DNA from 4 places in the Kitasatospora sp. NPDC097643 genome. Region 3 is predicted to be linked to each of the others. Evidence: riboswitches for the same ligand, from Rfam matches in the RefSeq annotation. Region 3 holds a riboswitch; each other region holds the start of a gene.
The links. A riboswitch is a leader RNA that binds a small molecule or an ion and turns the genes downstream of it on or off. The one in region 3 is predicted to bind cyclic di-AMP.

Region 1 (7,504 bases), on a different contig from region 3:
CGCAGCACTCCGAGCTGGTCATGGCCGGTCGCTCGCACAACGTGGCCGCGCAGGCCACCACCCTGGGCAAGCGCTTCGCGTCGATCGCCGACGAGCTGCTGGTCGCCTTCCGCCGCCTGGAGGAGCTGATCGCCCGCTACCCGCTGCGCGGGATCAAGGGCCCGGTCGGCACCGCCCAGGACATGCTGGACCTGCTCGGTGGCGACACCGAGAAGCTGGCCGAGCTGGAGCGCCGGGTGGCCGGCCACCTCGGCTTCGACAACGTGCTGACCAGCGTCGGCCAGGTCTACCCGCGCTCGCTGGACTTCGAGGTGCTCACCGCCCTCGTCCAGCTGGCCGCCGCGCCGTCCAGCCTGGCCAAGACCATCCGCCTGATGGCCGGCCACGAGCTGGTCACGGAGGGCTTCAAGGAGGGCCAGGTCGGCTCCTCCGCGATGCCGCACAAGATGAACACCCGCTCCTGCGAGCGCGTCAACGGCCTCGCCGTCATCCTGCGCGGCTACGCCTCGATGACCGGCGAGCTGGCCGGCGACCAGTGGAACGAGGGCGACGTCTCCTGCTCGGTGGTGCGCCGGGTCGCGCTGCCGGACGCCTTCTTCGCCTTCGACGGCCTGCTGGAGACCTTCCTGACCGTCCTCGACGAGTTCGGCGCCTTCCCGGCCGTGGTCGAGGCCGAGCTGGACCGCTACCTGCCGTTCCTCGCCACCACCAAGGTGCTGATGGGCGCGGTGCGCGCGGGCGTCGGCCGGGAGACCGGGCACGAGGTCATCAAGGAGCACGCCGTCGCCTCCGCGCTGGCGATGCGCGCGGGCGCCCGGGAGAACGAGCTGCTGGACCGGCTGGCCGCCGACGAGCGCATCCCGCTGGACCGGGCCGCGCTGGACGCGCTGCTGGCCGACCGGCTCTCCTTCACCGGTGCGGCCGGCGCCCAGGTCGCCGAGGTGGTCCGCCAGGTGGAGGCCGTCGCGGCCGCCTACCCGGAGGCCGCCAAGTACGCGCCCGGCGACATCCTCTGACGCAATCGCCGGAGGCTCTAGGTCAGCTCTCCGAGGGCCCTGCCGCCGTTCCGGTGGCGGGGCCCTCGTGCGTGTGGACGTGGCCCGGGTCGAGCGGCGGGGTGGTGCCGCAGCACCACTCGCAGTCCGGCTCGGCCACCGGGTGGTCCTCGGGCGCCAGCACGTTGCCCCGGACGGTGGTGAAGGCGATCAGCCCGCCGCCGGCCAGCAGCCCGGCGCAGATCAGCATCGCGGTGTGGAAGGCCGAGTCGACGGCCGACGGCACCCGGTAGGCGTCGCCGCTCAGACCCGCCAGCGCGGGGAGCGCGGCGACGGCGAGCAGCCCGGCGGCGCGGGCGGCGGCGTTGTTGACGCCGCTGGCGATGCCCGCGTGCCGGACCTCGACGGCCGCCAGGACGGTCGCGGTCAGCGGCGCGACCAGCAGCACCATGCCGCAGCCCATCACCGTGACGGCGGGCAGCACGTCCACCCAGTAGGAGGAGCCGGGGCCGATGCGCAGCATCAGCAGCACCCCGGCGGCGCACAGCAGCGGGCCGACGGTCAGCGGGATCCGCGGGCCGATCCGCTTGCCGAGCCGCCCGGCCCGGGCCGACAGGGCCAGCATCAGCACGGTGATCGGGATCAGCGCCAGCCCGGAGACCAGCGGGGAGAACCCGGCGACGATCTGCAACTGCACCACCAGCAGGAAGAACACGCCGCTGAACGCCGCGTACACGCAGAGGGTGACCAGGTTCACGGCGGTGAACAGCCGGGAGGAGAAGAGGCCGAGCGGCAGCATCGGCTCCGGCGCGCGGCGCTCCACCCGGAGGAAGGCGATGCCGAGCACCACCCCGGTCGCCCCGGTGAGCCAGACGCCGGGGGACAGGCCCTCGCCGGCCGCGGTCAGTGCGTAGGTGACGGCGCCGAGGGCGAGCGCGGCGAGCAGCGCGCCGGGCACGTCGAAGCGGCCGGTCGCGCTCTCGTCCCGGCTCTCCGGGACGAACCGGGAGGTCACCGCGACGACGGCGGCGGCGAGCGGCAGGTTCAGCAGGAAGATCCACCGCCAGCCGGGGCCGTCCACCAGCCAGCCGCCGAGGAAGGGGCCGACCGCGGCCGACACCCCGCCCAGGCCCGACCAGAGGCCGACCGCGGCCGAGCGGTCCTCCGGGTGGAAGACCGCCTGGAGCATGGCGAGCGAACCCGGGGTGAGCAGCGCCCCGCCGATGCCCTGCACGGCGCGGGAGGCGATCAGCACGTCGATGGTCGGCGCGGCGGCGCAGGCCGCGGAGGCGGCGGCGAACCAGACCACGCCGATCAGGAAGACCCGGCGCCGGCCGTACCGGTCGCCGAGTGCGCCGCCGAGCAGGATCAGCCCGGCGAGGGTGAGCAGGTAGGCGTTGAGCGTCCACTGGAGGGAGGCGAGGGAGGCGCCGAGGTCGGTGCCGATCCGGGGCAGGGCGACGTTCACCACGGTGCCGTCGAGCATCGCCATGCTGGAGCCGAGCACGGTTGCCAGAAGTACCCAGCGTCCCTGCGCGGTGCCCAGGCGCAGGGTGCCGGCGGCGGAGGTGGTCACGGCCTGATCCTGCGCCCGACGGGGCTGACGTGACAAGGGTCACCGGGGGCGTGTCGGTGGATCGCGGTGCGTGATCGAGCGGGTGCGCTGCGCTGACGGTTTCGGCGCAGCGTGCTGGATCAGTGGCACCGGGTCAATGGATTGTGCACGTACTGTGCAGCCGATCATCCGCAGCGTCACCGCATTCCGCGGAATCGACGCGGATTCGGGAGATCGACATTGCTTCACCCGGACGGATGGGTTTTAGTTCAGCGACCGCCCGGCCAGCCCGGACGGATCCACCGGGTGGAACGCCGAGTCCTGCCGCTGCCCGGTGGTTCGAAACGAACTCTGTACGGCAGGAGCGGGGGACCCACAGGTAAGTCGCCGGACAGGAATTCACGCGCTTTCACGTGCCGAATTCCAGGACCGGCTTGGGGTGAAGCCGCACATGCGGCCGGGCGAACTCCAGCCCGAACCCGACAGCTCACCTCGCAGGCGTCGGAGAGGAAACTTCCATGCCTGCTCAGGCTCGTCGTATCACCCTGCCCCGCGCCGCCCGCATCGGCATCGCCACCGCCGTCACCGGCGTCTCCTTCGCCCTTCCGCTCGTGACCGCGATGAGCGCCTCGGCCCACACCACCCCGGCCGCCCCGGTCGCGCACACCTCCAGCTGGACCGGCGCCACCAGCGTCGACGCCAAGCCGGCCGCTCCGGCCGCCCCGGCCGCCCCGGCCGCCGCCAAGGCGCACGAGAGCTACCGCGTCGTCAGCGGTGACAGCCTGTCGAAGATCGCCGAGGCCAAGCAGGTCGACGGCGGCTGGCAGGCGCTGTACGAGCACAACCGCGAGGTCGTCGGCGCCAACCCGAACCTGATCTTCCCGGGTCAGCAGCTCGCGCTGGCCGGCCACCAGGCCGCGGCCCCGGCCGCGCCGTCCTCGGACGCCGCCCCGGCCAAGCCGGCCGCACCCGCCGTCAAGCCGCAGGTGAAGACCGAGGCCGCCAAGCCGGCCGCCCCGGTGCAGACCCAGGTGCAGACCGCCGTCGCGCCGAAGCCGGCCGCCGCCGTGACCGCCGCCCCGGCCGCCGCCAGCACCTCCGGCTTCGTCGCCCCGCTGGCCCACCCGGTGCTCGGCGAGGCCTACGGTGTCGCGGGCTCCATGTGGGCCTCCGGCCACCACACCGGCCAGGACTTCGTCGCCGCCACCGGCACCCCGCTGCGCGCGGTCGCCAACGGTGTCGTGGTGAAGGCCGGCAACGGCGGCGCCTACGGCAACGAGGTCGAGATCAAGCTCGCCGACGGTCACTACGCCCAGTACGCGCACCTCTCGGTGATCGGTGTGACCATCGGTCAGACCGTCACCGTCGGCCAGCAGATCGGCCTCTCCGGTGCGACCGGCAACGTGACCGGCCCGCACCTGCACTTCGAGATCCGTACCGGTCCGGAGTACGGCTCGGACATCGACCCGGTCGCCTACCTGCGGGCGCACGGCGTCGCGCTCTGACCCCTGGGGTCGGGAAACACATAGGGACTACCGCTGATGCGGGGCGAACGACCTCCCGGGATGGTCATGTCGGGTGACCGCTTGACCGGGTGATCGCCGCACCAGTGGACATGGGCGCGGGACACGCCCAGGCCGGCCCGGCTCGCGAGACCTCCGTCGCGAGCCGGGCCGGCCGCTTTCGTTTCCGGGGGCGGCTCCGGGGTTCCGGGGCGCCGCGTCCGAACAGCGGGTGGATCCGAACCGAACAGGGCGTCAACTTCCGCGCCGACTTGTCTGACGATCTGTTCCTTGCGACGGTTTTCGCCCCACCCCGATGCTGTCGGGCAGTCAGCGCCCGGCCTCTCCGGCGGGCGGCACAGCCACGGCGCACGGAGGAGGCCGCATGGCCGTCCAGAGCGGGGACACGACCGGTGAGCGGACCGGGGGAGGTGGGGTCGACCGGCTGAAGGCGAACTCGGTCGGCCTGGTGGGGGTGGTCTTCATGGCGATCGCCACCGCGGCCCCGATCACGGCGATGACCGGCAACCTGCCGATCATCGTCGGGCAGGGCAACGGCGTCGGCGCGCCCGCCGCGTACATCGTGGCCACCGTGGTGCTCACGGTGTTCTCGGTCGGGTACGTGGCGATGGCCCGGCACATCACGGCGGCCGGGGCGTTCTACGGGTACATCTCGCACGGGCTCGGCCGGGTGGCCGGGATGGCCTCCGGGCTGCTCGCGGTGCTCGCGTACATCGTGTTCGAGGCCTCGATCATCGGTTTCTTCGCGTACTCGCTGCGCGGGCTGGTGCGGACGCAGCTGGGGCTGGACCTCGGGTGGGGCTGGTACGCGCTGTTCGGGCTGGCGGCGATCGGGGTGATGGCCTGGTTCGACCTGCACCTGACGGCGCGGGTGCTCGGGGTCGCGCTGGTGCTGGAGATCGGTGTGCTGGGCGCGGTCTCGCTGGCCGTGCTGTTCTCCGGCGGCGGGCCGGACGGCATCGTCGGCGAGGCGGTCAACCCGGTGAACGCGCTGAAGGGGGTGGGCGGTTCGGGCGCGGCGGCGGCCGGGCTGGGGCTGTTCTTCGCGTTCTGGTCCTGGGTCGGCTTCGAGTCGACGGCGATGTACGGCGAGGAGTCGCGCGACCCGAAGCGGGTGGTGCCGCGGGCCACGCTGATCTCGGTGGTCGGGGTCGGCCTGTTCTACGTCTTCGTGTCCTGGATGATCGTCTCCGGCAACGGGGTCCAGCACGCGATCGACCTGGCGAGCGGGGCGGTGGCGGGCAAGGACGGGAACAACCTGTTCTTCGACCCGCTGGGCGCGCACCTCGGGGCCTGGGCGGTCAAGGTGTTCCAATGGCTGGTCGTCACCGGCTCGTTCGCCTGCGCGATGGCCTTCCACCAGTGCGCGGCCCGCTACCTGTACGCGATCGGGCGGGAGGGCTTCCTGCACCCGGCGCTGGGCCGCACCCACCCGCGGTACGGCTCGCCGTACGTCGCCTCGGTGGTGCAGTCGGGGATCGCGGTCTGCCTGGTGGTGGCGTTCCTCGCGGCCGGGATGGACCCGTACGTGCACCTGTACTCGCTGCTGGCGCTGTTGGGCACGATGGCGATCCTGATCGTGCAGACGCTCTGCTCGTTCGCCGTGGTGGGGTACTTCCACGTGCAGCGCCGGCACCCCGAGACCCGGCACTGGTTCCGCACGCTGGTCGCGCCGCTGGTGGGCGGGGTGGCGATGGCCGGGGTGGTGGTGCTGCTGGTGCTCAACAAGGACGCCGCGGCGGGGGCGGCGGCCGACACGCTGCTGTTCCGGCTGATCCCGTACCTGGTGATCGGGGCCTTCCTGGCCGGGATCGCGCTGGCGCTGACCATGCGGAGCCGACGGCCGGAGCGGTACGCGCGGATGGGGCGGATCATTCTGGAGGACGCCGCCGAGCGGAATTGACGTCGAGTCAGAAGTGGCTGCCCGTCCGTCGGTTCAGTGCCGGTGGGCGGGCAGCGCGTGCCGGGCGGCGGTCAGCATGTCGTGCATGCGCTGCCCGAACTCGTCGGTGCCGTCGGCGGGTTCGGGGAAGACCAGGCGGACGTCGCGGTGGCCGTGCGGGTGGTCCAGGCGCAGCACCAGGCCGTGGCGGTCCAGGGCGAGCGGGCGGACGTCCGGCTGTCCGGCGAGCAGGGCCGGGTCGAGCAGCCGGGTGAGCAGGGCGAGTTCCTCGGCGTGGTCGTCGGCCAGGTGGGTGAGCAGGGCGGCCTCGTAGCGGGCGAGCGGGTCGGCGCCGGCGAGGGCGAGGTCGGCGGCGGTGAAGGCGCCGGTCCCGTACGGGGTGGCGAGGACGGCGTGCGCCACGTCGACGTGCAGGTGGACGCTGAGGCCGTCGTCGGCGAGGTGGGCCAGGTGCAGCCGGCCGGCCATGGTGAGGCGGGCGCGGACCCGGTCGCGGACGGCCACGGGGGCGATGTCGGTGACGTCCAGGACGACCGGGAGCGGGTCGGTGGCGCGGGCGGCGGCCGCGGTGAGCGGGGCGTCGAGCGGGGCGCGCAGCCGCAGCCGGGAGCCGTGGACGGACACCGGGGTGTCGAGGTCGTGGTGCTCGCCGCCGGTGCGGACGGTGAGGGAGGAGGTCGCGGCGAGCAGGCCGAGGAGCCGTTCGGCGAGGGTGGGCTCGGGCGCGTCGGTGTCGCCGGCGGGCTGGCTCATGGTGGACCTCCAGGAAGTTAGGTGAGCCTAACCTAATGGGGGTGGGGTGGTGTGGCAAGTGGCGAGGGTGGGCGTGAGGGATTGCTGCTTTGGGGGATAGGCAGCGCTTGCAAGTATTCGTCGTTCGGTCGTATTGTCGACGCTGGTAGTTGCGCATGCAACGAGTCTCTTCGGAAAGCGATCCCTCATGCCCCTCGCGCTCCTGGCGCTGGCGATCAGCGCCTTCGGCATCGGCACCACCGAGTTCGTGATCATGGGCCTGCTGCCCGAGGTCGCCGGCGACTTCTCGGTCTCCATCCCCACCGCCGGCCTGCTCATCTCCGGCTATGCGCTCGGCGTCGTGGTCGGCGGCCCGCTGCTCACCGTCCTCGGCACCAGGGCGCCCCGCAAGGGGATGCTGCTGGGGCTGATGGGCCTGTTCGTCGTCGGCAACCTGGTCGCGGCCGTCGCGCCGGCCTTCGGGCTGCTGATGGTCGGCCGGATCGTCAGCGCCTTCGCGCACGGCGCGTTCTTCGGCATCGGCTCGGTCGTCGCCGCCGGCCTGGTCGCGCCGCACCGGCGGGCCAGTGCGATCGCCCTGATGTTCACCGGGCTCACCGCCGCCAATGTGCTCGGCGTCCCGATGGGCACGCTGCTCGGCCAGCACTTCGGCTGGCGCTCCACCTTCCTGGTGGTCGCCGGGCTCGGCCTGGTCGGCCTCGCCGGGATCGCGGCGCTGGTGCCCGTCCAGCCGCGCGCCGAGGGCGGCCGGCTCGGCCCGGAACTGGCCGTCTTC
Region 2 (7,504 bases), on a different contig from region 3:
TGCCGTACAGCGGGTTGAGCCCGGCGGCCGGGCCGAGCAGGAAGACCAGGGTGTTGACCGCGATCAGGGTGTAGGTGACCGCCGGGGCGGTCGCGGCCGGGCGACCGTCCCGCTCGTCGGTGTGGCCGGGGGCCGCGAGTGCCATGGGCCCAAGCATCCCTCCGGCCCGGGCGTGTGACACCGCGCTGTACGGCAGGTGGCCCAACCGTCACGTTCCGAACAACCGGTGGTCCTGATGGTTGCCCCAGGCAATAGGCTTGGGGCGGGCATTCCCGCCTCCCGCCGCCGACGCCGGGGCTCCGGGGGGAGCGCCTAGCCCACGCAGGGACCACCCGAGAGGACCCCCGATGACCGTCCCCGCCCTGACCGCCGAGACGCGCTGGCGCTGCACGCTGTGCGGCAACCTCACCCGGTTCGACGTGACCCGCTCCGCGCGGGTGACCGAGTTCCTGCACTTCGACCTGGCCGGCGACTCCAAGGTCGAGGAGACCGAGGTGCTCAGCGAGACGATCGAGTCGGTGCGCTGCCGCTGGTGCAACGCGGTGGACCAGGTCGAGCTGGTGGCCCGTCCGGGCGCCGAGGGCGTGGAGGCCCCCGCCGAGCAGGGTTGATGTTCCGCCGGTGCGGTGGACGGTGCGCGGCGTGGCCGTCCACCGCACGGGACAATACAGACAAGACGCACGGAGCGTGACGACAGGGACGGCGGCCGCGGGCCGCGCCCCGATGGACCAGGATCGGAGCCGAGGACGTGGTGGACGCAGCGAAGGAGCCCGCCGACCCGCAGGGGCGGCAGTCCGCTGCGGATGCGCCGGCGTCGGCTGTCGAGCCGGTGGAGACCGCCGCCGAGGGCGTGCCGTCCGAGCCCGGTGTCGAGCACGTGGTCGAGCGGCTGGACCGGCCGCTGCCTGAGGGAGTGCGCCGACGGGTCGTCGGTCTGGCGGCGGACGCGCTCGGCGGGCTGCCGCCGGGCGAGCTGCCGCAGAGCCTGCGTCAGTACGCCAAGTTCACCCCGGCCCGGCGGGCCAAGTACGCGGCGACCGCGCTGGCCGCGGCGCTGGAGTCCGAGCCGGCCTTCCGGGTGCGGATAGCGGAGCGGCTGCGGCTGGGTCAGCCGGACCTGGTGAAGGCGCTGGAGTCGGGCAGTGTTCCCGGCGCCGCCGATCCGATGGACGTCGCGGCCGCCGCCTACCTGGTGCGGTCGGCGGGTTGGAGCCGGCTGGTCGCGGAGGCCGGGGAGGAGGCCGAGCGGGCCGGTGCCGAGGGCGCCGCCGCGGAGGCCGCCCGGCTGGTGGAGAAGCTCCAGGCCGAACTGGCCGAGGTCCGGGCCACGGCGCGGGCCGACCTGGACCGGCAGCGGACCGAGTCCGAGGACGTCCGCCGGGAGGCCGAATCGCTGCGGAAGAAGGTGCGCTCGCTGGAGAGCGACACCCGCCGGGCGCAGGCCGAGACCCGTCGGCTGACCGGGGAGCTGGAGGCCGCGAAGGCGCAGGCGGCCGCCGAACGCAGCGCGGCCGAGGGCGAGGCGCGGCGGCTGCGGCACCGCGTCTCCGAGCTGGAGAACGCCGCCGAGCAGGGCCGGCGGTCGGCCCGCGAGGGGCGCAGCGTCGAGGACATGCGGTTGCGGCTGCTGCTGGACACGGTGTTGCAGTCGGCGCAGGGCCTGCAACGGGAGCTGGCGCTGCCGGTGTCGCAGATCCGCCCGGCGGACCTGGTGGAGGCGGTGGTGCCGGGGGCGGCCTCGCCGAACGACGTGGCCCGGCGCGGGCTGGCCGAGGACGATCCGGCGCTGCTGGACCAGCTGCTGGCGATCCCGCAGGTGCACCTGGTGGTGGACGGCTACAACGTGACCAAGACCGGCTATCCGACGCTGCCGCTGGAGCAGCAGCGGATCCGGCTGCTGGGCGGGCTGGCGATGCTGGCCCAGCGCACGCAGGCGGAGGTCACCTGTGTGTTCGACGGCCAGGACCTGGACGTACCGGTGATCATGGCGCCGCCGCGCGGGGTCCGGGTACGGTTCAGCCGGACCGGCGAGACCGCGGACGAGCTGATCCGGCGTCTGGTCCGGGCCGAGCCGCAGGGCCGTCCGGTGGTGGTGGTGTCCGCCGACCGGGAGGTCGCGGAGGGCGTGCGGAAGGCGGGTGCGCGCCCCGTCGCCTCGGTGCTGCTGCTGAACCGGCTGGCACGGCCCTGACCGGTGCCCCGACGGAATGACGCCTGGTCAGCGCCTGGTTTGCGGGCGTGTGGGGATCCGGTGAAGTCATTGGCGGAAGTGGCGTTCACGCCTTCGGGGGAGTGGCGGAATGCTTGGATCTTCACTAGGGTCTGGCGTCAAACCTATTTTCCGGATTCTCACTCGTAAGGGTGAGGCCGATGGAAGAAGGAGCCGGTCCCTTGGCCTCCCACCGCCGTCCCAAGCAGCCGAGTCGCGCGCGGGTCTCCGTGCTCACCGCTGCTGCTGCGACCGCGGTCGCCCTCTCCGCCCAGGTCGCCGCCCACGCCGCGCCGTCGCCGTCCCCCAAGAAGGAGGACGTGAAGGCGCAGATCGACCAGCTCCAGGAGCAGCAGGAGCAGGCGGCGGAGAAGTACAACGGCGCCAAGGAGCGGGCCGACCAGCTCCGCAAGCAGGCCGACCAGCTCCAGGACCAGGTGGCCCGCAGCCAGGAGCAGATGACCCAGCTGCAGACCGGCCTGGCCGCGGTGGCGGGCGAGCAGTACCGCACCGGCGGCATCGACCCGTCCGTCCAGCTGATGCTCTCCTCCGACCCGTCCGGCTACCTGGACAAGGCGTCCAGCGTGCAGCAGGCCAGCGCCAGCCAGGCCGAGGCGCTCAAGGGCCTGCTGGACCAGCAGCGCCGGCTGGACCAGGAGAAGGCCGAGGCCGCGGCCGTCCTCGCCTCGCTCGACTCCACCACCAAGGACCTGAACCAGGCCAAGGCGGACGTCAACCAGAAGCTGAAGGCCGCGCAGGACCTGATGAACTCGCTCAGCGCCTCCGAGCGGGCCGCGCTGCGCGCCCAGCAGGCGCAGGACGACCGTGCCTCGCGCGGCACGGACCGCCCGGACCTCGGCCCGCTGCCGCAGGCCAGCGGCTACGCGGGCGTCGCCGTCGCCAAGGCGATGAGCAAGCAGGGCTCGCCGTACGTGTGGGGTGCCACCGGCTCGTCCACCTTCGACTGCTCGGGCCTGATGGTCTGGGCGTACGGCCAGGCCGGCGTCTCCCTCCCGCGCACCTCGCAGGAGCAGGGCAACGTCGGCACCCGGGTGCCCTCGCTGGACCAGGCCCAGCCGGGCGACCTCGTCATCTACGGCAGCGACCGGCACCACGTCGGGATGTACATCGGCAACGGCATGGTGGTGCACGCGCCGCACACCGGTGACGTGGTGAAGGTCATGAAGGCCGACGCGATGCCGATCAACACCATCCGCCGGGTCTGACGGACCGGCAGATTCCGGGGCTTCCCGGCCGGCCCGGTGATTCGATCAGCTCCGTGTAGGGCGACGATCACCAGCGGTCATCTTCACAAAAGAACTTGGGTATTCTTACGTCATTTTTCTGACAAGGATTTGAACGGATCACGGTTCAGTTACTAGGGTCGTGCTTCGAACCACCGCACTGTCGATCACCCAGCCCGGGTGGCGGCGGTGGTACCGCCGAGTTCGTGAAGCAGCGGGGCAGGCCCAGTGCCTGGCCGACAGGGGAGCCCAGCAGTCGGGGGCGCTGTGGAGCGGAGCCGGGGAACCACGTTCCTCCGGGGTGAATCGGCGCCAGGTCGGCCGCTGGAACGGCCGTGAGGCGTCGTAGGGCATGCTTCCGGCCCGAACCCGTCAGCTCACCCGGTAGGCGGACGCAGGAAGAAGGAGTCCGCCTTCGTGGCGTCCCATCGTCGTCCCAAGCCCGCCGGCCGTGCCCGCGTCTCCATCCTGACCGGTGTGGCGGCCGCCGCCGTCGCCCTCTCCGCGCAGTCCGGCGCCCACGCCGACCCGACGCCGACCAAGGATCAGGTCAAGGAGCAGGTCGACCAGCTCAACGAGCAGGCCGAGCAGGCGACCGAGAAGTACAACGCCGCGCAGGAGAAGCAGCAGCAGCTGCAGAAGCAGGTCAGCGGCCTCCAGGACCAGCTGGCCCGGCAGCAGGAGCAGGTGACCGACCTCCAGGGCGGCCTCGCCGAGATCGCCGGCGAGCAGTACCGCAGCGGTGGGATATCCCAGACCGTTCAGCTGATGCTCTCCGCCAGCCCGGACAACTTCCTCAACCAGGCCGGGACGCTGAACCAGGCCGGCAGCACCCAGAAGGGCCAGCTCAAGCAGCTCCAGGACGAGCAGCGCAAGCTCGACCAGGTCCGCGACGAGACCCAGGGCAAGCTCTCCGAGATGGAGAGCACCACCCAGCAGCTGAAGACCTCCAAGGAGGAGGTCCAGGCCAAGCTGAAGGCGGCGCAGGACCTGCTCAACACGCTGACCGAGCAGGAGCGCCAGGCGATCCGCGCGGCCGAGGAGAAGGCCGCCGCCGACGCCAAGGCCAAGGCGGACGCCGCCGCCAAGGCCGAGGCCGCGAAGGCCGCCGCCGACCGCGCCTCCCGCGACAGCAACCGCACCGACCTGAGCGCCCCGTCCACCCCGGCCCCGGCCGCCACCAGCAAGCCCGCCCCGGCCCCGGCGCCCGGCAGCTCGCGCGGTGCCGCCGCGCTGTCCTACGCCGCCTCCAAGCTCGACAGCCCGTACGTCTACGGCGCCACCGGCCCGAACTCCTTCGACTGCTCCGGCCTCACCAGCTGGGCCTTCGCCCAGGCCGGCGTGTCGCTGCCGCGCACCTCGCAGGAGCAGGCCGGCGCCGGCACCCGGATCGGTACGGACCTCTCCCAGGCCCAGCCCGGCGACCTGCTGATCTTCTACAGCGACGCCCACCACGTGGGGATCTACGCGGGCAACGGCCAGGTGCTGCACGCGCCCAAGCCCGGTGCCGTGGTCCGCTACGAGGCGGTCTCCAACATGCCGCTGTCCTCCATCGTGCGGGTCTGATTCCCGCTCAGGCCCTCGCAGGCCCGGACCTTCCCCGTGAAGGCCCGGGCCTGCGGCTTTTCCCGGCGGCCCGGGCAGATGTCCGATTGCGGATCAAATATTCGGTCCTGGAGGGGTTTGGACTCACTTGCCCGGACTCGCTAACGTCTGCCACCGGACTCCCGCTCGAGGGCCGCCCGCTCCGGTGCGGCCGCGGGGCCGCACCGCAGGATTGGAGCCGCTGCCGCCATGCCCGTGCACCGCCGTTCCCAACTGCTCGCCCGTGCGCTGGTGCTGACCGCGGCCGCGACCACCGCCCTGGGCGTCACCACGGCCGGCACCGCCCAGGCCGCCCCCGGCGCGCCGGACGGGCCGAGCCGCAAGGACGTCAAGGCGCAGGTGGAACAGCTCTACGACGAGGCCGAGCAGGCGTCCGAGCGGTACAACGCCGCGCAGGACGCCCAGCAGCGGCTCCAGGTTGAGACCACCGTCCTCCAGGGCGAGATCGCCGTCGCCCAGGACCAGCTCAACCAGCTGCGCGGTGACCTCGCCACGGTGGCCGGCGCCGAGTACCGCGCCGGCGGCATGGCGCAGACCGTCCAGCTGATGCTCGCCAGCGACCCGGAGGGCTACCTGACCCGGGCCCGCACCCTGGACCAGGCCGCCGAGCGCCAGCAGGAGACCCTGCACGAGCTGGTCACCCGGCAGCGCCGGCTCGACCAGCGCCGCACCGAGACCTCCGCCAAGCTCGCCGAGCTGGAGCAGGCCCGCCGCTCGCTCGCCGACAGCAAGCAGCAGATCCAGCAGCGGCTGACCAAGGCGCAGAAGCTGCTCAACAGCCTGGACGTCGCCGAGCGCACCCGGCTGGCGGCCCAGGACGCCCGGGAGGCCGAGCAGCGCGCCACCCGGGGCACCGACCGGCTGGACCTCGGCACCGCCCCGCCCGCCTCCGAGCGCGGTGCGGCCGCGCTGGCCGCCGCCGTGCAGATGATCGGCTCGCCGTACGTCTACGGCTCCACCGGGCCCCGCGCGTTCGACTGCTCCGGTCTGATGTACTACAGCTGGCGGCAGGCCGGAGTGACCCTGCCGCGCACCTCGCAGGCCCAGGCGTCCGCCGGCCAGCGGGTCAGCCTCTCCGAAGCACGGCCGGGAGACCTGGTGATCTTCTACCGGGACATGCACCACGTCGGTATGTACGCCGGCGGCGGGGTGATCGTGCACGCCCCGTACCCGGGCGCCAAGGTCCGCTACGAGAGCGTCACCGCGATGCCGGTCGCGGGGGTGGTCCGGCTCTGAGCCCGACCGGCCCGATCCCGTCCGACCCCGCCGGCCCGCCCCGCCGTGCGCCGGCCCGCCGTGGCCTGTCCCGGCGCGGTGCGCTGCTGCTCGCGGTCGGCGGGCTGGCCCAGCTGTCGCTGCCGCCGGCCGTCCCGACCGCGACCGCCGTGCGGCCGGGGGCGGACCGGCGGGCCGAGGTGGCGGCGCTGCTGGACGCCCGGGCGCGGGCGCTGGCGGCCACCACCGGGCTGCCGCCGGCCGAGGCCGGGTACCGCAACCTGGTGCTCGCCGGGGCCGACACGCCGGAGCGGCTGACCGTCGCCGCCGATCTGGCGGTCCGGATCGCCGGGTACGACGGGGACCCGGTGGTGTACCCGCGCCGGATCACGCTGGCCCGGGCGGACGGCGGCTGGCGGGTCGAGCGGGAGGAGAGCGCCGGCGGGCCCCCGGCACTCTGGGACCTCGGCCCCGTCCGGTCCGCGCCCGGCGCGCACTGCCTGGTGCTCGGCCTCGCGGACGGCCCCGACCCGGCCGGCCTGGTCCCGGTGGCGGACCGCGCCACCGCGGCGGTGAGCGAGGTCTGGGGCAGCGCCTGGCCGGGCCGGCTGCTGCTCGAACTGCCCGCCACCGAAGCCCAGTTCGCCCGGCTGCTGGAGGCCGACCCGGCCGGCTGGACGGGCATGGCGGCGGTCACCGTGGCCGCCCCCGGCGCCCCCTGGCACACCCCGGCGGACCGGGTGCTGGTCAACCCCGAGGCGTACGGGCGGCTCAGCGACTTCGGCCGCCAGGTGGTCGTCACCCACGAGGCCACCCACGTCGCGACCAGGGCCGACACCCGGGCCTGGACGCCGCTCTGGCTCTCCGAGGGCGTCGCCGACTGGACCGCCTACCGGGGGTCCGGCCGCCGCCCGGAGCAGATCGCCCCCGAGCTGGCCCGGGACGTCGCGGCCGGCCGGCTGCCGACCGCGCTGCCCGCCGACCGGGACTTCGCCGCGGGCGCTGAGGGCATCGCCCAGGCCTACGAACAGGCCTGGCTCGCCTGCGAGCTGATCGCCCGCCGCTACGGCCCCGACCGGCTGGTCGCCCTCTACCGGGCGGTCGGTGCGGCCGACGGCGGGGGCGAGGACCGGGAACAGCGGCTGGACCGGCTGCTGCGGGCCGAACTGGGCCCGGGAACGGCCGAGTTCACCCGGCTCTGGCGGGGCGAGGTCAAGGCACTGGGGAGTTA
Region 3 (7,504 bases):
CGCGTCCGAGCCGCGCCCGACCGGGAACCGACCCCGCCCCGAGCCGTCCCCGAGCCGTCCCCGGGGCGGGTGACCCACCGGATACCGTCGACCCATGCCAGTTCAGCCCGACCCCGCCGCCCCGCAGCTCTTCACCTGGGAGTTCGCCGCCGACCCGTACCCCGCCTACGCCTGGCTGCGCGAGCACGCCCCGGTGCACCGCACCACCCTGCCGAGCGGGGTGGAGGCCTGGCTGGTGACCCGGTACGCGGACGCCCGGCAGGCGCTGGCGGACGGCCGGCTGTCGAAGAACCCGGCGCACCACAGCGAGCAGGCGCACCGCACCGGCCGGGTGGGCATCCCGGGGGAGCGGCAGGCGGACCTGATGACCCACCTGCTGAACATCGACCCGCCGGACCACACCCGGCTGCGCCGCCTGGTGTCGAAGGCGTTCACGCCGCGCCGGGTGGCGGAGTTCGAGCCGCGCGTGCAGCAGCTCACGGACCGCCTGATCGACGGCTTCGCGCAGCGCGGTTCGGCGGACCTGATCCACGAGTTCGCCTTCCCGCTCCCCATCTACGCGATCTGCGACATGCTGGGCGTGCCGGCCGAGGACCAGGACGACTTCCGCGACTGGGCCGGGATGATGCTGCGACACACGAAGCCGGGCCACGGCGGCGCCCAACGCGGCGGCGTGGGGCGGGCGGTGAAGCGGATGCGGGCGTACCTGCTGGAGCTGATCCACCGCAAGCGGGCGGACCTGGGGGACGACCTGATCTCGGGGCTGATCCGGGCGAGCGACCACGGCGAGCACCTGACCGAGAACGAGGCCGCGGCGATGGCCTTCATCCTGCTCTTCGCCGGCTTCGAGACGACCGTCAACCTGATCGGCAACGGCACGTACGCGCTGCTGCGCAACCCGGAGCAGCGGGTGTTGCTCCAGGAGTCGGTGGCGCGCGGCGAGACCGGGCTGCTGGAGACCGGGATCGAGGAACTCCTGCGCTACGACGGGCCGGTGGAGCTGGCGACCTGGCGGTTCGCGACCCGTCCGCTGTCGATCGGCGGGGTGGACATCCCGGTGGGCGATCCGGTGCTGGTGGTGCTGGCGGCGGCCGATCGCGATCCGGCCAGGTTCGCGGACGAGAACACCCTGGATCTGGCCCGGACGGACAATCCGCACCTGGGTTTCGGGCACGGCATCCACTACTGCATCGGCGCTCCGCTGGCCCGCCTGGAGGGGCGGAGTGCGCTGGCCACGCTGCTTTCCCGGCTGCCGGATCTGCGGTTGGCGGAAAGCCCGGAGAATCTGCGCTGGCGGGGTGGCCTGATCATGCGTGGGCTTCGTGAACTTCCGGTCGAATTCAGTCCGGAAACCCACTCGCCGCACGCCCGCCCCGACGCTCCGACACGCTGACGGGGCGTCGCCAACGCTCTCCTTACCCCGGTATGAACACCCATCAATCCGGACAAACAGCCTCCGTTGGTAGGCGATCGACCACGGGCCGTAATTTCTGTGTGATGTCGGTGATATGAGCTTGTGATTGCTCTGAGGATCTGTCTACTCTCCGTGGAGTTCGCAGCTGCGGACCTCGTGCGCGGAACGCCGAATCCTGCCCGCCGCGCCACGGGAAACCGACCAGAACCCTGGGCAGGGGCGGGGGAACCAGGTTTGTTGCCGTCCTCCACGGCTTGGGGTGAAGCCGCCCGAGCGGAATCGTTTCCGCTCACCGGCGGCCGGGCCACCTCCCGGTCCGAACCCGACAGCTCACCTCGCAGGCGTGCGGAGAGGGACCCTTCATGCTGTTCGTTGGAACTGGCCGTCACCGTCGTCGCACCCAGGCCGAGAAGGCCATCGCCGTCGCCGGTGTGGCCGGCGTCGGACTCGCGATGCCGATCCTCACCGCCACCGGTGCCTCCGCCGCCCCGGCCTCCACCTGGGACGCGGTCGCCCAGTGCGAGAGCGGCGGCAACTGGAGCATCAACACCGGCAACGGCTTCTACGGCGGCCTGCAGTTCACCTCCGGCACCTGGAAGGCGTACGGCGGCACCTCGTACGCGCCGCAGGCCAACCAGGCCAGCCGGGCGCAGCAGATCACGGTGGCCGAGAAGGTGCTGGCCTCGCAGGGGCCGGGCGCCTGGCCGGTCTGCTCGCAGAAGGCCGGCCTGTCGAAGGGCGGCGCCCCGGCGGCCGTCGACTCCGCGGCCGAGGCCCAGCCCGCCGCCCAGCCCGCCCAGCAGGCCCAGCCTTCCCAGCCGAAGCCGGCTCAGAAGCCGGTGCAGCAGGCCAAGCCGCAGGCCCACGCCCAGCAGGCCCAGCCGCAGCAGTACGCCCAGCCCCAGGCGCAGCCGCAGACCCAGGCCCCGGGCTTCTCCGGCAAGGCCGGCTGGGACGCCGACGCCAAGGTGTTCTGGTACCAGAACAACGGCGCCTGGTACTGGACCAGCCACCAGAGCGTCTACCAGCAGTACGCCCCGCAGGCCGCGGCCCAGCCCCAGTACGCCCCGCAGGCCGCCCAGGCCCAGCCCGCCCCGGCCCCGCGCGCCGCGGCCCCCGCCGCCGCCCAGCAGGCCGGCCACGACTACACCGTCCGGGCCGGCGACACCCTGTCGGGCATCGCCACCGCCCAGGGCGTGTCCGGCGGCTGGCAGTCCGTCTACGAGGGCAACCGCGCCACCGTCGGCGGCGACCCGAACCTGATCGTGCCCGGCCAGGTGCTGCACCTCGGCTGAGCCCGCGCCGGTCCGGCGGGTGAGCGAACGAACTGACGACCTGGCGATCTGACGAGCGGACGAGGGGGCCACTCCGGGCAGGACCCGGACCCCTTCGTCCGTCTTCGCCCCTGATTCGCCCACTTCGGTGGGACAACCAGGTGAACTACCGGTGGGTAGTCGGGCCACACGCTGAGACGGTGCCGAGGCCGACGTGGCCCCGGGAGCCCGGGCGGTTAGGCTCTGGTCGTAACGACTCCGCAATCATCCGGCCGACATCACCACCGTCGGCCGGACCCTGCTTCCGCAAGGAGATGCCTCGTGCCGTCCATCGATGTCGTCGTAGCCCGTGAGATCCTCGACTCGCGTGGCAACCCCACGGTCGAGGTCGAGGTCGGCCTCGACGACGGCAGCACCGGCCGTGCCGCTGTCCCGTCGGGTGCCTCCACCGGCGCCTTCGAGGCGCTGGAGCTTCGCGACGGTGACAAGAACCGCTACTTCGGCAAGGGCGTGGAGAAGGCCGTCCTGGCCGTCATCGAGCAGATCGGCCCGGAGCTGGTCGGCTACGACGCCACCGAGCAGCGCCTGATCGACCAGGCCATGCTCGACCTGGACGCCACCCCGGACAAGTCCTCGCTCGGCGCCAACGCCATCCTGGGCGTCTCCCTGGCCGTGGCGCACGCCGCCTCCGAGGCCAGCGACCTGCCGCTGTTCCGCTACCTGGGCGGCCCGAACGCGCACGTCCTGCCCGTCCCGATGATGAACATCCTCAACGGTGGTTCGCACGCGGACTCCAACGTGGACATCCAGGAGTTCATGATCGCCCCGATCGGCGCGGAGTCCTTCTCCGAGGCCGTCCGCTGGGGCGTCGAGGTCTACCACACCCTCAAGGGCGTGCTGAAGGACCGCGGCTTGTCCACCGGCCTCGGCGACGAGGGCGGCTTCGCGCCGAACCTGGACAGCAACCGCGAGGCGCTGGACCTCATCATGGAGGCCATCCAGAAGGCCGGCTACGTGCCCGGCCGTGACGTCGCGCTGGCCCTGGACGTCGCCTCCTCCGAGTTCTACAAGGACGGCGCCTACCAGTTCGAGGGCAAGGCGCTGTCCGCCGCCGAGCTCATCGAGTACTACGCCGAGCTGGTCGCCGCCTACCCGCTGGTCTCCATCGAGGACCCGCTGGACGAGTCGGACTGGGACGGCTGGAAGGCCATGACCGTCAAGCTGGGCGACAAGGTCCAGCTGGTCGGCGACGACCTGTTCGTCACCAACCCGGCCCGCCTGGCCAAGGGCATCGAGACCGGCACCGCCAACGCGCTGCTGGTGAAGGTGAACCAGATCGGCTCGCTGACCGAGACCCTGGACGCCGTCGAGCTGGCCCAGCGCAACGGCTACCGCTGCATGATGTCGCACCGCTCCGGCGAGACCGAGGACGTCACCATCGCCGACCTGGCCGTCGCCACCAACTGCGGCCAGATCAAGACCGGTGCCCCGGCCCGCTCCGAGCGCGTCGCCAAGTACAACCAGCTGCTGCGCATCGAGGAGATCCTCGACGACGCCGCCGAGTACGCCGGCCGCGGCGCCTTCCCGCGCTTCCGCTCTGCGGAGTAACGAGCACAGCCGCTCCGCGGAGTAGTCGGTACGGTCCGTCCGAGGGCCGAGCGCGCCAGGTGGCGCAAGCCTGACCGGTGCCCCGCCGTTCACCCCGTAGGGTGGACGGCGGGGCACCGTCGCGACAGGAGGGGACACGGGAGATGGCAGGCTGGAGGATCCCGGGCTTGGCGGCCCGACCCCGGTTCACGAGCCGGGCGACCGTCCTCGTCCTGGTGCTCTGCTCGCTGGTGGCGATCCTCGCCTACCCGACGCGGCAGTTCATCTCCCAGCGCGCCGAGATCTCCGCCCAGCGGGCGAAGGCCGACCACGCCCGGCAGCAGGTCGAACAGCTGCGCCGGGAGAAGGCCCGCTGGCAGGACCCGGAGTACGTCAAGGCGCAGGCCCGCGCCCGGCTGCACTACGCGATGCCGGGGGAGACCCCGTACATCGCGGTGGACCCGGCCGCATCCGGTGCCGCCCAGCCCTCCGCGGCCCCCGGCTCCGCCTCCGCCGCGGCTTCCTCCTCCGTCGGCGCGGCCACCGGCCCGGTGAAGGCCGCCACGCCCTGGTACGCCAGCATCTGGGACTCGGTGGACGCCGCCGCCACCGTCGCGCTGGCCCCCGCCTCCCCCCGTCCGCTTTCCCCGTCCTCCGCTGGAGACCGCTCCCCCCATGACCACTGAGAACCACCCCACCGTCTCCGACGCCGACGTCGCGGCCATCGCCGCCCAGCTCGGCCGGGTGCCGCGCGGCCTGCGCGGCGTGGCGCACCGCTGCCCCTGCGGCAACCCGGACGTCGTGGAGACGGCCCCCCGGCTGCCGGACGGCACGCCGTTCCCGACGCTGTACTACCTGACCTGCCCCAAGGCCGCCTCGCTGATCGGCACCCTGGAGGCGGACGGCGTGATGAAGGAGCAGAGCGCCCGGCTCGCCGAGGACCCGGAGCTGGCCGCCGCCTACCAGAAGGCGCACGAGGACTACATCGCCCGGCGCGACGCCATCGAGGTGCTGGAGGGCTTCCCGAGCGCCGGCGGCATGCCGGACCGGGTGAAGTGCCTGCACGTGCTGGTCGGCCACTCGCTGGCGGCCGGCGAGGGCGTCAACCCGCTCGGTGACGAGGCGATCGGGATGCTGGAGGACTGGTGGGCCAAGGGCCCCTGCGTCTCCCCGGCCGAGGTCGCGGCGGCCGGTGAGCGGGTCGTCCGCAACCGGGCCAAGGAGCAGGACCACGAGGCCGTGATCGCGGCCAAGCAGCAGAAGACCGCCGAGCGCGCCGCCAAGAAGCGCGCCGCCGAGGACGCCGAAGCGGAGCAGGAGTCGCAGTGAGCATGACCCGGGTGGCCGCGATCGACTGCGGCACCAACTCGATCCGCCTGCTGGTCGCCGATCTGGATCCGGCCACCGGGGAGATCACCGACCTCGACCGTCGGATGATCATCAACCGGCTGGGCCAGGGCGTGGACCAGACCGGGCGGCTGCACCCGGACGCGCTGGCCCGCACCTTCGCGGCCTGTCGCGAGTACCGGGAGATCATCACCGGCTTCGGGGTCGGCCCGGAGCGCACCCGCTTCGTCGCCACCAGCGCCTCGCGGGACGCCGAGAACAGCGACGAGTACGTCAAGGGCGTGCGCGAGATCCTGGGCGTTGAGCCCGAGGTGGTGAGCGGCGAGGAGGAGGCGCACCTGTCCTTCGTCGGCGCCACCAAGGAGCTGACCGGCGGCCAGTTCCCGGCGCCGTACCTGGTCTTCGACCTCGGCGGCGGCTCGACCGAGTTCGTGCTGGGCGGCGAGGACGTGCAGGCGGCGCGCTCGGTGGACATCGGCTGCGTGCGGCTCACCGAGCGCCACTTCGGCGGGGTCGAGCTGCCCTCCGCGGAGCAGATCGAGGCCGCCCGGGCGCATGTGCGGGCCGAGCTGGACAAGGCGGAGGAGGTCGTCCCGCTGACCGGTGCGGCCACCCTGGTGGGCCTGGCCGGCACGGTCACCACGGTGTCCGCGATCGCCCAGGGCCTGCCGGGCTACGACTCGGCGCTGATCCACCACTCGCGGCTCAGCCGGGAGCGGGTCGCGCAGATCGCGGCCGAGCTGCTGACCGCCACCCACGCCGAGCGGGCGGCGATCCCGTCGATGCACCCGGGCCGGGTGGACGTGATCGCGGCCGGCGCGCTGGAGCTGCTGGAGATCATGACCCGGACCGGTGCCGCCGAGCTGGTCGTGAGCGAGCACGACATCCTGGACGGCATCGCCTGGAGTATGGCCTCCTGACCACCCGCGCGCCTTACCCGACCGGCCCCGGCGCCCCTTTCGGGGGCCCGGGGCCGGGGCGCGCCCGGGCCGGTGCGGAAAAGTTCGTGAATTTCTTCACATGACGAGCCCGCCATTCGTCGGAGCTGCCGGTCCGCTACGTCCGAAATGCGGGACTGAAGGTGTGCCGTCCGTGACGCCCGCTGGATCGCAGGTCAGGCCTCGTTTGAGGTTTGAAAATCGAAATCGCGAGCGGGAACCCGGGCCCTATACGGATCGTTGCTGCTCAGCAGGGTGGTTGCCGCGCGCATGCTCACGGGGGGCCGCCGGGGGTGGTGAGGTGTCGCCCAGGGGGCCGATTTGTGGCCGCGCAGTGTAGCACGGGGTGTCCAGCAGCTTGTGACCGGGCTCACGAAGGCTGCTCCGAACGGTGCTGGATACTTTCCGATATGAGCACCACGGAGCGTCCTCGCATCCTCATTGTCGGCGGTGGTTACGTCGGCCTGTATGCCGCGATGCGCATCCTCAAGAAGATGCGCTACGGCGAAGCGACCGTCACGGTCGTCGACCCGCGGTCGTACATGACGTACCTGCCCTTCCTCCCGGAGGCGGCCGGCGGCAACGTCGCGCCTCGCAACCTCGTCGCGCCGCTGCGCAGCGCCCTCAAGAAGGCGGAGGTGCTCACCGGTGCGGTCACCGGTGTGGACCACGCCCGCAAGGTCGCCACCATCCAGCCCGCGGCGGGCGACAGCTACGAGCTGCCCTTCGAGTACCTGGTCGTCGCGACCGGCTCGGTCTCCCGCACCTTCCCGATCCCGGGTCTGGCGGAGCACGGCATCGGCATGAAGACGGTCGAGGAGGCCATCGGCCTCCGCAACCACGTCATGGCCCAGCTGGACAAGGCCGAGTCCACCACGGACGAGGCGGTCCGCCGCAAGGCCCTGACCTTCGTCGTCATCGGCGGCGGCTTCGCCGGCGTCGAG
Region 4 (7,504 bases), on a different contig from region 3:
GACGAAGACCTGCGGCTCGCCCCGCGCACCAGGGCCGCCGACCTGCTCGCCTGGGCGGCGGAGCAGGGCCGCACCCCGGTGGCCGAGGCGCCGCTGCGCACGGTGCTGGCGCTGCTGGAGCTGGGCGGGGGCAGGATGCACGACGGCTGGCCCGAGCTGACCTCGAACGCGGTGGAGCACCTGCTGTACGAACGACTCCACCTGTACGTCCAACCCGCGCCGGAGGAGGACCCGTTGGCGTACGGCGAGGCGGTCCGACTGCTGATCGACCACCAGCGGGCGGCCCGGCGGCTGAACGCCAAGCGCCAGGAGCGGCTGCACGCCGAGGCCGAGTGGCAGGGCGAGGTCGCCGCCGGGCTGCTGCGCCGCGCCGACCTGGTCACCTGGCCCCGGCTGTACGCCCTGCTGCTGCACGCGCACGACGTGGACCTCACAGACGGGGCGGACGGCGCGGCGGTACGGGACTGGCTGACCGGCTTCCGCGCACTCGCGGAGGAGGAGCGGCTGGCCGCGTTCGCCGCACTGGTGCCGACCGGCTGGCTGGACGAGATCGACGAGCAGGGGTGGGGGCCGGCCCGGGTGCTCTCGGTCGGCATGGCCACCGACGGCGCGCGCCGACTGCTGGAGCAGGGCCTGATGCGGCGCAGCTACCGCAACCTGGCCGAGCTGACCGCCCTCGGGCGGCCGATGCCGGACGAACTGGCCGGGGACTTCGGGCAGTTCGAGGACGCGGCGGCGGAGGCGGCGCTCGTGCTGTGCGGGGAGTGGACGGTACCGGGGCTGCCGCGGCTGCTGATCGAGGAGTTCCCGGAGCTCGCGCCGGAGCCCGGGCAGGAGGAGATCGACGCGTACCTGGCGCAGCTGCCGCCGGAGGAGTGAGCGCGAGGGCCCCGGCCGCCGTGGGGCGGGCCGGGGCCCTCGTCGTTCGGGGGTGTCGCCGTTCGGGGTCCTCGTCGTGCGGGTCCTCGTCGTGCGGGTCCTCGTCGTGCGGGGGTGTCGCGTCAGGGGTTGAGGCCGTGCTGCTGGAGCCAGGTCTCCGGGTCGACCGGGGCGCCGCCACCGGGGCGGACCTCCAGGTGCAGGTGCGGGCCGGTGACGTTGCCGGTCGCGCCGACCTTGCCGATCTGCTGGCCGGAGGCGACCTTGCCGGAGGCCTTGTTGATCGCGGAGAGGTGGTTGTACCAGATCTCGGTGCCGTCGGGCAGGGTCTCGATGATCCGGTAGCCGTACGCGCCGGCCCAGCCGGCCGAGGTGATGGTGCCCTGGCCGATCGCGTACACCGGGGTGCCGGTGTCGGCGGCGAAGTCCAGGCCGGTGTGCAGGTGCGCCCAGTAGCGGGCGCTCTGGCCGTAGTGGGCGGAGAGGTAGTAGTCGCGCAACGGCAGGGTGAGCGCGGCGGCCTTGGCCTTCTCGGCGTCCTCGGCGGCCTTCTTCGCCTCGGCCTCCTTGGCGGCGGCCTTCGCCTCGGCCTCCTGCGCGGCCTGCACGCGGGCGCTCTCCTCGGCGGCGGTGCGCTGGCTGTCGGCCTGAAGCTGGATGCGGGCGGCGAGCGCGAGGCCGGGGTCGGCGGAGAGGGCGACCGGGGTCTCGTCCGGGGCCTCGACGGCGGGCGCGGCGGCCGGGGTGGCGGAGGCGAAGCCGGTCGCGCCCAGGGTGGCGGCGACCGCGGTGACGCCGAGCAGCGGGGAGGCCCCGCGGGTCTGACGCGGCATCCGGTGGCGGTTGGCCTCGGCCTCCGGGCCCGGGAATCCCTCCTCGGGCCCGTCCGGCGCGGGGTGGTCGAGGAGCTGGGTACCGGCTGCGGGGCCGGCGGGGTGTGCCGGGGTGTGCGTCGACGCCACGGAGGCGCGCTCCTTTCCTTCCTTCGCGCCTACCGGGTTAGCTGACGGGTTCGGAGCAGGAAGGTCTCCTACGGCCGGGCCGGAGCCCCGCCGATTCACCCCAAGGAACGTGGTTCCCCGGCTCCCTGACCTGCCCGGAGGCCGGCCGGCGGGATTAGGCGACGGCGCACGGTGCCGTCTGGGTACGGCGTTGACGACCGCGCTGCGTTATCAAACGTTAATCCTAGGGCGCCCTGATTCCAAGCCATCGGCCCACCCTTCGCCGCACCCTTCGCCGCACCCTCCGCCCTCACCGGCACCACCCCGCACGATGGGGCGTCAACGAACGACCCCTTATCTGAGTACCCGTACTCATGTGTCGGCGACCTGGCCGACCGCATCCTGGCGGCATGAGCGCACCGATGCAGACACGCACCACGGCCGCGTACTACATCCAGGCCGTCCTGTCCTTCGCCCTGTCCGGCAGTGCCCTCGCTGTCGGCATCGCCTACCTGCCGGTCGGCGGCTGGACCCGGGCCTTCCTCGGGATCGGCCTGCTCTACACCGTCACCTCCTCGTTCACGCTGGCCAAGGTGGTGCGGGACCGGCAGGAGACCAACGAGATGGTCACCCGGGTGGACCAGGCCCGGCTGGAGAAGCTGCTCAGCGAGCACGACCCGTTCAAGGTCGAGGGGGTCTGAGGGGGTCTGAGCACGTCTGAGCGGGTCCGGGCGCCCGAGCGGGTCGCGACGAGCAGGATCGACTTCGGGTCGATGGCTTGACGGCTAAGGCTATTAGCCTTAGCTTTATGGCTATCGGCAGCACCGCCGATGACAGTCCCCGGCGGACCGAGGAGGCCCACCATGAACGGCACCAGCACCCCCGCCACCCAGTACCTCGACGTCCCCGGCGGCCGGATCGCCTACGACGACACCCGGCAGGGCGACGGCGCCCCCGTCGTCCTGCTCCCCGGGATGCTCGACACCCGCGCCGCCTACCGGCACCTCCACCCGCTGCTCACGGCCGCCGGCCGCCGGGTGATCACCATGGACCTGCGCGGCTTCGGCGAGTCCTCGATCGTCTGGGACGACTACTCCCCCGCCGCGATCGCCACCGACGTCCTCGCCCTGCTGGACCACCTCGACATCGACCGCGCCGTCCTGGTCGGCAACTCCTACACCGGCGCGACCGTGGTCAAGCTCGCCGGGGACGCCCCCGAGCGGGTCGCCGGCATCGTCCTCCTCGACGCCTTCGTCGAGAACCTCCCGCCGAACGCCCTCATGCGCGGCGTCGTCCACGCCATGGGCACGATGCTCGTCCACTGGCCCGCCTTCTGGGGCTTCTACCACCGCAAGATGGCCTACCCCGGTGCCAAGCCCGCGGACTTCGACGCGTACGTGAACGGGCTCGTCGCCGCCATGCGCACCCCCGGCCGCAAGACCGCCATCCGCGGCCACGTGCGCGGCGACTCGGCACCGATCGGCTGGAGCGCCGCCGTCCACTGCCCGGCGCTCGTCCTGATGGGCAGCAAGGACCCCGACTTCCCGAAGCCCGAACTGGTCGCCGACCGGCAGGCCGCCGCGCTCAAGGCGCGGAAGGTGATGATCGAAGGGTCCGGGCACTACCCGATGGCCGACAACCCGCAGGCCACCGCCGAGGCCCTGCTGCCCTTCCTCGCCGAACTCGGCTGACCCGCCGGACCCGCCCGACTCGCCCGACCACCGCTGCCACGGAGAACCCGACACCATGCCCCGCGTAGGCCTCACCCCCGAGCAGGTCGTCGACCACGCCCTCGCCCTCATCGACGAGCAGGGCACCGACGCCCTCACCCTCGCCGCCGTCGCCGCCCGGGCCGGCGTCGCCACCCCCTCGCTGTACAAGCACGTCAGCGGCGGACTCGCCGAACTGCGCCGGCTGATCGCCGTCCGGGTCACCGAGGAGCTCGCCGACCGGCTCGCCGAGGCCGCCGTCGGCCGCAGCGGGGACGACGCCGTCGCCGCCGTGCTGCGCGCCTACCACGCGTACGCCACCGAACACCCGCACCGCTACAACGCCCTCCCCCAGGCCCCGCAGCCCGACGACGACCTCACCCGCGCGGCGACCCGGCTGGTCGGAGTGATCATCGCCGTCCTGCGGGAGTACGGCCTCGACGGCCCCGAGGCGATCCACGCCGCCCGCACCGTCCGCTCCCTCGCCCACGGCTTCGCCTCCCTCTCCATCACCGGCGCGTTCCAGCTCGCCGAGGACCTCACCACCACCCAGACCCGCCTCATCACGCTCCTCACCAACGGCCTCCACAGCTGGCCCTCCCCCTGAGCGGAGGGCGGACGCCGGTGCCGGTGGGACGGCCGGGTCACCATTGATCCGCATAAGAAATAAGGTGTTAAGAACCGAGTGCCCGCTGGGGCACCCCTAGGGCACCCACCCCCTCGGAGCGGAAAGGCCGGGTATCCGATGGACCTGACCTCGCCGTGGCTTCCCCCGGCCGAGGACGAGGGCCGGACGCCGCGCAGCAGTCCCACGGCCCGCAGTGCCATGCGCTGCGTGCGGTTACTGCTCGGCTGCACCAGCGCCGCCGAACTGCTCGGCACCGTCCTGGCCGAGGGCCCGAGTTGGATCACCGGCGAGGGTTCCGCGCTCTACCTGCTGGATTCCGCCGGAATGCTCCGGCTCACCGCCTCGCACGGGCTGCCGGACTGGGTCCACGAGCGCTACGGCGTCGTCGATCCGGCCGGCGACCTGCCCGCCGCGATGGCCCTGCGGCTGCGCCGCCCGTACCTGCTCTCCCCCGAGCACACCAGCGTCGACTACCCCAACCGGAACGTCGGCATGGGCACCGGGATGGTCGCCGTGATCGCCCTGCCGATGATCGTCGACGAGCGGCCGGTCGGCGTGCTCGCCCTCGCGCTGGCCCACCGGGGCACCGTCCCCCGGCGCGACCTGGACGTCCTGGAGACCATCGGCGACGCCTGCGCCCACCGGATCTCGCACCTGCTCGGCCACGCCGAGCCGCGCACCCCGCCGGGCCCGGCAGCGCCGCCCCGGGAGGGCGCGGAGACCCGCGCCGCCGGGCTGGCCCACCCGATGCTGTCGCTGGCCGTGCGGGCCGCCGGGCACGGCGCCTTCGAGCGCGACCTGGTCACCGGGGAGAGCTACTGGGACGCCGAGGCCTTCAGGGTCACCGGCCAGGCCGCCACCCCGGACGGCTCCGCCCCCGAGCTGGACCGGATCGTCCACCCCGAGGACCTGCCCGACGTGCAGGCGGCGCTCGCCGAGGCGCTCGCGACGGGCGGCCGGTACCGGATCGCGTACCGGGTGCTGCGCCGGGGCGGCGGGGTGGCCCGGATCGAGGAGACCGGCGAGGTGATGCTGGACACCCACCACCGCCCGGTCCGGATCGCCGGCCTGTTCGCGGACCGGGAGCCGCCGCCGGAAGCGGAGCAGCAGGGCGAGGAGAGCTCCGCGGCCGGGGCGCGGACGGCGCTGCTGCTGGCCCTCACCCGGGCGCTGTCCCGCGCGGTGACCGTCCGGGACGTCACCACCGCCGTCACCGACGTCGCCCGCCCGGCCTTCGGCGCCGCCAGCATCGTGCTGGACCTGGTGGACGAGGGCCGGCTGCTGCCGGTGTCGCACACCGTGTACGGCGGGCCGCGCCGCACCGAGCTCACCCGGCTGGCGGACCTGTCCGAGGGCGTGATGCAGCACGCGCTGACCCGCTCCGCGCCGCTGTTCAGCGAACCGGGCCGGACCGCGGGGCACGGCGGGCCGCTCACCCCCGCCGCCTGGGCGGTGCTGCCGCTGATCGCCTCCGGACGGCAGGTGGGCTCCTGCCTGATCACCTTCGCCACCGAGCGGTCGTTCAGCCGGGAGGACCGCACGCTGTACTCGGCGTTCGCCGGGATCCTCGCGCAGTCCCTGGAGCGGGCCCGGCTCTACGACACCCATCTCCACCGCGCGACCGAGCTCCAGCGCGCGATGCTCCCGCGCACCCTGCCCCGGCTGCCCGGGATCGCCAGCGCCGCCCGCTACCTGCCGAGCACCGAGGGCATGCAGATCGGCGGCGACTGGTACGACCTGCTGAAGCTGCCGGACGGCCGGATCGGGGTGGTGATCGGCGACGTCCAGGGCCACAACGCCGAGGCGACCGCGGTGATGGGCCAGCTGCGCAGCGGCCTGCGGGCGTACGCGACGGACGGCCACGACCCGGCCGCCACGCTGGCCCGGACCAGCCGGCTGCTCGCCGAGCTGGACACCGACCTGTTCGCGACCTGCCTCTACCTGACCCTGGACCCGGCCGACGGCGCGCTGGCCGGCGCCCGGGCCGGGCACCCGGCGCCGGTGCGGGTCGCCGGGGCGAAGGCCGTCGAGCTGGACCTGCCGGGCGGCCCGCCGCTCGGGGTGGACCCGGGGCAGCCGTACCAGTTGACGGTCGGCCGGCTGGCGGTCGGCGAGACGCTGCTGGTGTACACCGACGGGCTGGTCGAGGACCGGGAGGAGGACTACGACGAGTCGGTGCAGCGGATGCTGGGCGGGCTGGAGCTGTGGGCCCGGCAGACCGGGCCGGGGCGGATCGGTCCGGCACCGGCGCTGGAGCGGCTGGCCGATCTGCTCACCCTGAACGTCACCGAGCGCCGCTCGCGCCCGGACGACGTGGCGCTGCTGCTCCTGCACCGCACCTAGCCGCTCCGGTGCGGACCGCTCCCGGAGGGCCGGTGTCCGGATCGCGGACGAACCACGCCTCATTGACGCCGTGTTGACCGGATTTTGACGAGATCCGGTCACATGGCGGGATCCGTTCACACCTTCGTAGGATCATCACCCTAGAATTCGCGGCGTGACGATGACTCAGTGGTGCGCAACGGCTACCGGCGTGCTCGCCGCCCTCGCCCTCGTGGCCGCCGCGCGCTACCGCGCCGTGTCCGTCACCCAACGCCGCCGCGCCGACCGCTTGCAGCGCGACCTCGCGCGCCTCCAGGAGCAGCTCGGCACCGAACTCTCCCGCCGCGGCGCCGACCTGGCCGCCGTTCAGCAGGAGCAGGAGCTCACCGCCTCCACCCAGCGGGCCTTCCTCAGCGTCGCCCGCCGGATCCTCGTCATGGCCCACGACCAGCAGGCCCTGCTCGACGAGATGGAACGCACCCACGACGACCCGGCGCTGCTGGAGGGCCTGCTCAAGGCCGACCACGCCGCCGCCCAACAGGCCCGGCTGGCCCAGACCCTGGCCGTGCTCTGCGGCGCGCGGGCCGGCCGGCACTGGCCCGAGCCGGTCTCGCTGGAGGACGTCGTCCGCGGCGCCCAGTCGCGCATCCTGCCGTTCCAGCGGGTGGTGGTCCGCAGCCGGATCGAGACCGCCGTGGTCGGCGCCGCCGCCGAGGCACTGATCCACGCCGTCGCCGAACTGCTGGACAACGCCACCCGCTACTCCCCGCCCAGCACCCAGGTCTTCGTCACCCTCATGCCGGTGCACAACGGCGCCGTCATCGAGATCGACGACGGCGGCGTCGGGATGCCGGAACAGGCCGTCGCCAAGGCCGCCGCCGCGCTCGCCGGCGGCAGCACCCTGGAGGTCTCCCGGCTGGGCGAGGTACCGCAGTTGGGCCTGGCCGCGGTCGGCCGGCTCGCCGAGCAGTACGGCTTCCGGGTCACCCTCAGCTCCGCGCCCTCCCCGTACGGCGGCGTGCGCG

Region 1: it holds a riboswitch for cyclic di-AMP, as region 3 does, so the genes downstream of both, ABTY15_RS23290 (M23 family metallopeptidase) here and ABTY15_RS33060 (LysM peptidoglycan-binding domain-containing protein) in region 3, are expected to answer to the same signal.
Region 2: it holds a riboswitch for cyclic di-AMP, as region 3 does, so the genes downstream of both, ABTY15_RS15485 (C40 family peptidase) here and ABTY15_RS33060 (LysM peptidoglycan-binding domain-containing protein) in region 3, are expected to answer to the same signal.
Region 4: it holds a riboswitch for cyclic di-AMP, as region 3 does, so the genes downstream of both, ABTY15_RS05125 (M23 family metallopeptidase) here and ABTY15_RS33060 (LysM peptidoglycan-binding domain-containing protein) in region 3, are expected to answer to the same signal.

The regions. Positions count from the first base shown of each region.
Region 1 is NZ_JBEOSA010000037.1:37,115-44,618, forward strand. Features, by position in the region: gene purB (adenylosuccinate lyase) at 1-1,016, shown strand, start outside; gene ABTY15_RS23285 (MFS transporter) at 1,039-2,571, opposite strand; cyclic di-AMP (ydaO/yuaA leader) riboswitch at 2,886-3,066, shown strand; gene ABTY15_RS23290 (M23 family metallopeptidase) at 3,069-4,055, shown strand; gene ABTY15_RS23295 (APC family permease) at 4,438-5,976, shown strand; gene ABTY15_RS23300 (DUF2470 domain-containing protein) at 6,010-6,729, opposite strand; gene ABTY15_RS23305 (MFS transporter) at 6,917-7,504, shown strand, end outside.
Region 2 is NZ_JBEOSA010000020.1:35,830-43,333, reverse strand. Features, by position in the region: gene ABTY15_RS15505 (rhomboid family intramembrane serine protease) at 1-145, opposite strand, end outside; gene ABTY15_RS15500 (hypothetical protein) at 348-611, shown strand; gene ABTY15_RS15495 (NYN domain-containing protein) at 830-2,191, shown strand; gene ABTY15_RS15490 (C40 family peptidase) at 2,392-3,435, shown strand; cyclic di-AMP (ydaO/yuaA leader) riboswitch at 3,707-3,860, shown strand; gene ABTY15_RS15485 (C40 family peptidase) at 3,871-5,019, shown strand; gene ABTY15_RS15480 (C40 family peptidase) at 5,248-6,294, shown strand; gene ABTY15_RS15475 (hypothetical protein) at 6,444-7,504, shown strand, end outside; gene ABTY15_RS15470 (glycosyltransferase 87 family protein) at 7,502-7,504, opposite strand, start outside.
Region 3 is NZ_JBEOSA010000072.1:3,611-11,114, reverse strand. Features, by position in the region: gene ABTY15_RS33065 (cytochrome P450 family protein) at 95-1,393, shown strand; cyclic di-AMP (ydaO/yuaA leader) riboswitch at 1,604-1,772, shown strand; gene ABTY15_RS33060 (LysM peptidoglycan-binding domain-containing protein) at 1,777-2,709, shown strand; gene eno (phosphopyruvate hydratase) at 3,010-4,296, shown strand; gene ABTY15_RS33050 (FtsB family cell division protein) at 4,464-4,961, shown strand; gene ABTY15_RS33045 (DUF501 domain-containing protein) at 4,933-5,604, shown strand; gene ABTY15_RS33040 (Ppx/GppA phosphatase family protein) at 5,607-6,542, shown strand; gene ABTY15_RS33035 (NAD(P)/FAD-dependent oxidoreductase) at 6,971-7,504, shown strand, end outside.
Region 4 is NZ_JBEOSA010000005.1:23,815-31,318, forward strand. Features, by position in the region: gene ABTY15_RS05120 (hypothetical protein) at 1-879, shown strand, start outside; gene ABTY15_RS05125 (M23 family metallopeptidase) at 1,002-1,841, opposite strand; cyclic di-AMP (ydaO/yuaA leader) riboswitch at 1,854-2,012, opposite strand; gene ABTY15_RS05130 (YiaA/YiaB family inner membrane protein) at 2,231-2,521, shown strand; gene ABTY15_RS05135 (alpha/beta fold hydrolase) at 2,684-3,511, shown strand; gene ABTY15_RS05140 (TetR/AcrR family transcriptional regulator) at 3,567-4,136, shown strand; gene ABTY15_RS05145 (SpoIIE family protein phosphatase) at 4,275-6,500, shown strand; gene ABTY15_RS05150 (ATP-binding protein) at 6,661-7,504, shown strand, end outside.